DNA from 2 places in the Chryseobacterium sp. MEBOG07 genome. Region 1 is predicted to be linked to the other one. Evidence: riboswitches for the same ligand, from Rfam matches in the RefSeq annotation. Region 1 holds a riboswitch; the other holds the start of a gene.
The links. Region 1 has a riboswitch for cobalamin ahead of LF886_RS17930 (T9SS type A sorting domain-containing protein). Riboswitches for the same ligand answer to the same signal wherever they lie in the genome.
Positions count from the first base shown of each region.

Region 1 (3,428 bases):
TGAGCACTGTTCTAAAGCTTTTCCGTTCACTTTCATCCCGTCTACAGCATTGATATCAGCTCCGTTTACATCGCTTGCATTGCTCAGGTTGATTCTGTATACCTTTTTAAGCCCTCCCTGAGATCCGAAATTTCCATCTCTTTCGATTACTAAAAATTCATTGTTACTTAGTGCCGTAATATCACAAACTGAGTCAGAAGCACCCCCATCCTGTTTGTATAAAAACTGCTTGGTCTGCCCTGTTATAATATCAAATGTGACAATTCTTGTTAAGCTAGTATTGGTTGCCAATGCTTTGGTCGGCACATACATCATCGACTGTATTGTTCCTACCAATGTTCTTCCGTCTGGGGTAATAGCAAGTCCTTCCATTCCTCGGTTAGCCCTTCTTTTGGCCAAAACTGCAGGTAATTTTCTTGTTCCTGTATTTACACCTATCGGGCTTATTCTTTCCATTTCTACTCCGTCTGCGCTGTAATGCACAATATGCGGACCATATTCATCAGAAACCCAGAATGTACCGTCAGCCGCAGCAACAATACTTTCACTGTCCAGTCCATATTTATCAGTACCCAGAACATTTCCGGAAGCATCGTAGGCTATTTCTCCTGTGCTTCCCATTCCTACAGGGTTTGGTAAGCCTGTAATAGGCTGTCCCGATGGATTTTTAAGCTTAATATATTTGATTACCTCTACATTTCCGTCAGCATTGATTTTAAAATGCATAATGGTAGGCGTAAAGTCAGGGGTTAAAAATTTTTTTCCATTCTGGAAGTCCGTGTTGGGTCCCCTATCTGTAATGACGTAAAATTCGCCTTTTCTCGTAGGGTGAGCCGCAGCTCCGGAACCAAATCCGCCATTGATAACATCTACTCCGTTTATCGTAGCCAATTTGGTAAATGGAAACTCCTGAGGGAGTTTGGAATAATTAATATCCTGGTTAATCATTGTGGTATCATCATCACTTTTACATGAAGCCAATACTGCCAGCACTACAACAGACAATAGTAATTTTTTCATATTCACTTTTATGGCTGCGAAAGTATAAATTGATTATAAACTGATCTTGAATATAATGATAATTGTGTTTTAACAATAGAACCTTAAAATGAATTGAATATAAACAGAAAAATATTGAATTTTAAAATAAAACACTAATGATTCAATCCAATCATTAATTAATATGAAAATCAACTTTTTAAGAATCCAAAAAAAAGATAATTCACAAAACAGACTCACCTATTTATATGATATATTTGCAGCGTTTTTTAAGGCTGAACAATGTTCATTAATAGGGAATCAAGTGAGAATAACATTCAAATCTTGGGCTGTACCCGCAACTGTAAACTGTTTAAACTTACCGCACATAATATCCACTGGATCTGAAAATCCGGGAAGGAAGCTGTAAGATGTGAGCCAGGAGACCTGCCTTAAGATACTGACTTCAGAGAAAGAATTGTTTTTCCTCTGGAGATAAGTTTCGGGAATAAAACTTTAATTAAATTATATCATGAGAAAAATCTATCTTTTTTTCTTACTGCTTTGTATGCAGTTATTGTCGGCCCAATTCACAGAAAACGACATCAAATTTTGGGTAGGAACCGGTTCTAAAAAGGCCTATTTCATTGCAGATTTCAATGACGACAGTACTCCCAATTCTTATGCGTGGGGATATCGTTTTGATGGCAATGGTCTAGTGATGGAAGATCTTATCAATGCAATTGTAGCCGCCGAATCCAAAATGCAGGTTGATATTCCTACAGGATATCTTTCTATCCTGAATTATAATCATCATACCTCCACTACTGATGATAGCTGGATAACATGGTCTGGGTCCAGCGCATCAAACATGGCATGGAACAATGGTGTAGGCTATACTCCATTGGTTGACGGAAAATGGTATGGAGTGTCATACGGTCTTGATCATTACGACACCCCTCCCTCTCCTCCCGTTGCAGCTTACAGCTCTACATGGTATACTCCATCTCAGGTTACCAACTGGATTGGAACAGGAAGCAATACAAGTCTTATCGTAATCGATTTCGGAACTGATAATGCCAACGGAAGTGCCAATTCTTTTGTTTTTGGAATAAAATATAACGGAAGTATAACGGCTGAACAGGCTTTACAACTGATCCAGTCACAGACTTCCTATTTTAATGTTACATCCGCCAATAATCAGATTTCCAATTTATCATTGAACTCATTCACAGGAAATGCTTCCGGATCAGACGGCTGGAAGTTATATAAAGGAAAAGATTTGTCGAGCTGGCAAACAAAAACCAACCTTTCTCAAATTCAGTTGAGCAACAACGACTGGTTGGGATTGAGTTTTGGACAGAGAAGACCGTTTACCCCTACTGAAGCATTTAATGCAACACTGGGAACGTCCGATGTGAATAAGAAAAAATTCAGTATTTATCCTAATCCGGCAAGTGATTTCATTCAGATTGAAACTGCTGAGAAACTGAAGGAAGTGAATATTTATTCTGCCACAGGACAGAAGGTAATGACTTCTCAGGAAGCAAAGATTACTATCCAGTCTTTACATTCAGGGGTTTATTTTGTTGAAATTAAAACAGCTGAAAATACAACGATCCATAAAATGGTTAAGAAATAGAGAAAGCGCCTTTAAAAAGGCGCTTTTTTTATAATGATATGTCCAGAACTACACGTAAAACCACCCCGTCAAAAATTCTTTGAATTTTCGCCACCCCTCCGGAAGAGGGGAATTTTACGTCTCCAGTTGACTATTTGTAAGCGTTTTAATTTTCCCGGGAGAAAACTTTTAAGGCTTTGTGATAAACAAAAAACCGCACCAGATTGGTACGGTTTCTTATGATTTTACAATCAATTATTTTTTCTCTGTAGATCTTTGTAGAACCTCATCTACCATTCCGTAACCTTTAGCTTCTTCAGAAGTCATCCAGTAATCTCTGTCAGAAGATTTCTCTACCCACTCGTAAGTTTGCCCTGAGTGGTGACCGATGATTTCATAAAGCTCCTGCTTCAATTTCAGCATCTCTCTCAAGTTGATCTCCATATCTGAAGCTACTCCCTGAGCACCTCCTGAAGGCTGGTGAATCATTACTCTTGAGTGCTTAAGCGCAGAACGCTTTCCTTTTTCTCCGGCAACCAATAATACAGCTCCCATAGAAGCAGCCATACCTGTACAGATTGTCGCTACATCCGGTTTGATGATCTGCATCGTATCATAAATACCTAAACCGGCATATACGCTACCACCAGGAGAGTTGATATAGATCTGAATATCTTTTGATGGGTCTGCACTTTCTAAGAATAAAAGCTGTGCCGTAACGATGTTTGCTACCTGATCATCAATACCCGTTCCCAGGAAGATAATTCTGTCCATCATCAAACGGGAGAAAACGTCCATCTGAGCAACGTTTAATCTTCTTTCTTCCATG
Region 1 is NZ_CP084579.1:3,917,468-3,920,895, forward strand. It holds gene LF886_RS17925 (esterase-like activity of phytase family protein) at 1-1,020, opposite strand, end outside; cobalamin riboswitch at 1,255-1,448, shown strand; gene LF886_RS17930 (T9SS type A sorting domain-containing protein) at 1,511-2,620, shown strand; gene clpP (ATP-dependent Clp endopeptidase proteolytic subunit ClpP) at 2,855-3,428, opposite strand, start outside.

Region 2 (3,428 bases), 210 kb from region 1:
AATAATGACTTCTTTGTTGGCAATACGCTTTCTGATATCTTCTTCAGCTTCATCAGGAGAATGATAACGGCTTTGTATTTCAAAAGCCACTTCATTGGCTCCTCCATGTTTTGGACCTCTTAAAGCACCGATAGCGCCTGTGATACAGGAATAAAAATCTGAAGATGTACCGGCAATAACACGGGCCGTGAAAGTAGAAGCGTTAAACTCATGTTCAGCATACAGATTAAGAGATATCTCCATTGCTTTTATCCATGAATCAGGAGCTTTTTTGCCATGTAACAAATGAAGGAAATGTCCACCGATAGTATCGTCATCAGTCTCAACATCAATCTCTTTACCATTGTGGGTATAATGATACCAATATAAAAGTCCGGAACTGAATGATGCTAATAATTTATCAGCAATATCTCTTGCTCCTGCGACATTATGGTCATCTTTTTCAGGCTGAATACTACCAACTGCTGAAACCATTGAGCGCATAACATCCATTGGGTGTGCTGCTGCCGGAATACTTTTTAAGATATTTCTTACAGAATGAGGAAGACCTCTCAAAGATTTTAATTTGGCTTTATAGTTTTTCAACTGTGCTTCTGTAGGTAACTGGCCATAAATAAGAAGGTAAGCCACCTCTTCAAATTGTGTTTTTTCTGCAAGATCCAAAATATCGTAACCTCTGTAATGGAGGTCATTTCCGCTTTTTCCGACACTGCAAAGAGCGGTATTGCCTGCTGTAACTCCGGAAAGGGCTACACTTTTTTTAGGTTTAAATGTTGGTTCGCTATTTGTTGACATGAGTATTTTGTTTAAAAAGATTATCTAATTTTTGTTCATAATCGTGGTAGCCGATACTGTGATAAAGTTCTTCTCTTGTTTGCATAGTATCCAGTACGTTGGCTTGTGTTCCGTCTTTGCGAATATGATTGTATACATTTTGTGCCGCTTTATTAGCAGCCCGGAAGGCAGAAAGAGGGTAGAGGATGAGCCCGACACCTGCGTTTTTTAGCTCTTCTACCGTGTACATTTTAATCATCCCAAATTCTGTGATATTCGCAAGCACAGGAATTCCGGTAGCATCAACAAATTTTTGATAAAAACTTAAATCGGGTACTGCTTCAGCAAAAATGAAATCTGCACCCGCTTCTTTATAGGCTACGGCTCTTTCTAAAGTTTTTTCCAGTCCTTCATTGGCAAAAGCATCTGTTCTTGCGCCGATAACAAAGCTTTCATCGGTACGGGCATCTGCAGCAGCCTTAAGACGGTCTACCATTTCTTCTTTGCTTACGATTTCTTTTCCAGGCCTATGGCCACAACGTTTTGCACCCACCTGATCCTCGATGTGTACCGCTGCCGCTCCGGCTTTGATCAATGATTTAATAGTTCTGGCGACATTAAATGCAGAAGGCCCAAAACCTGTGTCGATATCTACCATTAGCGGCAAATCACAAATATTGGTAATACGCTGAACATCTATGAGCACATCATCCAGAGTGGTAATCCCTAAATCAGGAATTCCTAAAGACCCTGCTGCAACACCTCCTCCTGAAAGATAAATGGCATTAAAGCCAGCCTGCTGTGCCAATAATGCATGGTTTGCGTTAATGGCTCCAACAATCTGAAGGGGATTTTCTTTTTCCATTGCCTCCCGGAATTTCATGCCGGGAGATTTCCAATTTTCATTTTTGGTCATTATAATATTTTATTGTTGAGTTGAAATTTGTTTGCGAATGAGCAGAAGAGCTGTAAATGCTTATCTTATTAGTAAAAAAGGAAGGGTAGAAAAGGATTTTAGTAATCTTAAAATCACATTGATATTGAGGATTTTGCAAAGTTCTTGCTGTACAGGTCTGTAAAATAGAACTGTTGTTACTGCATGAATAATTAAGATTGTTTCGGTACACCTTATAACTTTTTACATTGATTAAACCTTATAAAAAGTTCTCAGTAAACTTCGCGGTGCTTTATTAGAAAAGAAAAATTACGGAAAGGGGGATACGAATTTGAGCCATGGAATAATGAGAACAACCTAATGCTCACTCGTAATCCATCTCAAAAAGTAATACAGATTGACAAAACAGTTTTATCACACTATATCCATAACGTATCATACCTGACTGTAAGCTTCAAATCGCGAAAGCATCGTCAATGCGAAATAGGCAGGTCTCCTGACTTGTAACGGTTTTTATCATCCTTCCCATATAAAAAATATACAGTGGATATCAATTGATAAAAACTTTATGTGTTACTTACAGTTGCGCGACAGTTCGTGATTTGCACACGATTCCCTTTTAATGCACACCTAAGTGTAACCAATTTCGGTTGATAAAGAAGGTTTTAAGAACTCCTTGGTGGTAAATATAGGTATTTTATAATAACGAAAAAGATATTTTATGTAATCAATAATTGTTTTGATTTAATATATTGAAAACGTTGTTGTTATGGGGTTTATTTATGAGATGAATGGATTAATTATATTGTTAAATTGATACAAAAGATGACCGGAAAATTAAAGATAGTTAATAAATTTGTTATTCTTTTTTCATTTTACTAATTTTATTAACTAGAGATAATTGACCAATGATAGACATTATAGAATTTAAAAAAAACTTAGGTTTGGGAGAGATTCCTGTAGAACTTGAGAAACTGATCTATTTCCAGAATACTATTTCCTCGTTTGGAAATTATTCACAAGATTTTGGTGTTTTAATCGATAGTAAGTCCGGATTGAAAAGCTGGAGTGATGATGAAATTTTTTTGAATAGTATGTTGCCTTTTGCTCAGGCAAATGGTTCCGGTTCATTCTATGCAATCTGGAATAACGGAACGGATCAGCCTTTAAATAAAATGCCAGTAGTTGTTTTTGGAGATGAAGGTGGTGTTCATATTGTTGCTGAAAATATTTTACAGCTTTTACATTTACTTACTTTTGATACTGAGATTTCAGTAGAGTTTGATGAAGCTTATTTTTATAAAGATGAAGATGATTATGAAGAGAGTGAAGATTTAAGCAAATATTTGACTTGGATGAAAGGAGATTATGGCTTAAGCCAGATCGAAGAACCTGATTTACTGATTAAAAACGCTCAGGCTCAATATAAAGAAAGTTTCGATCAATGGTTTGGGCAATATTTTACAGATAATTAATTCTTGTATTAATAGTTTTCTTGCATAAGATTTTAATAAAGTCTATGAAAAACAAAAAAGACTCACAAAGATTGTGAGCCTTTAAGTGTTCATGGCAGGATTATTATTGAACACTTTTATGGCTAAGGTGATACCGTTAGTTTGCTTAATTGCTTGATTTTTTTCTTGCTATTTAATCTCAATTCAATTTTCCAGATCAAAGCTTGATATCGTATGAAAAGCATCTGCTTCTTTATTTTTTTCTCCTTGAAAAGTATCATAATTAACTACTAATAATTTCCCTT
Region 2 is NZ_CP084579.1:4,129,863-4,133,290, reverse strand. It holds gene prpC (2-methylcitrate synthase) at 1-795, opposite strand, end outside; gene prpB (methylisocitrate lyase) at 782-1,690, opposite strand; cobalamin riboswitch at 2,138-2,329, opposite strand; gene LF886_RS18965 (hypothetical protein) at 2,578-3,144, shown strand; gene LF886_RS18960 (hypothetical protein) at 3,328-3,428, opposite strand, start outside.
Region 2: another riboswitch for cobalamin. It lies ahead of prpB (methylisocitrate lyase); the one in region 1 lies ahead of LF886_RS17930 (T9SS type A sorting domain-containing protein).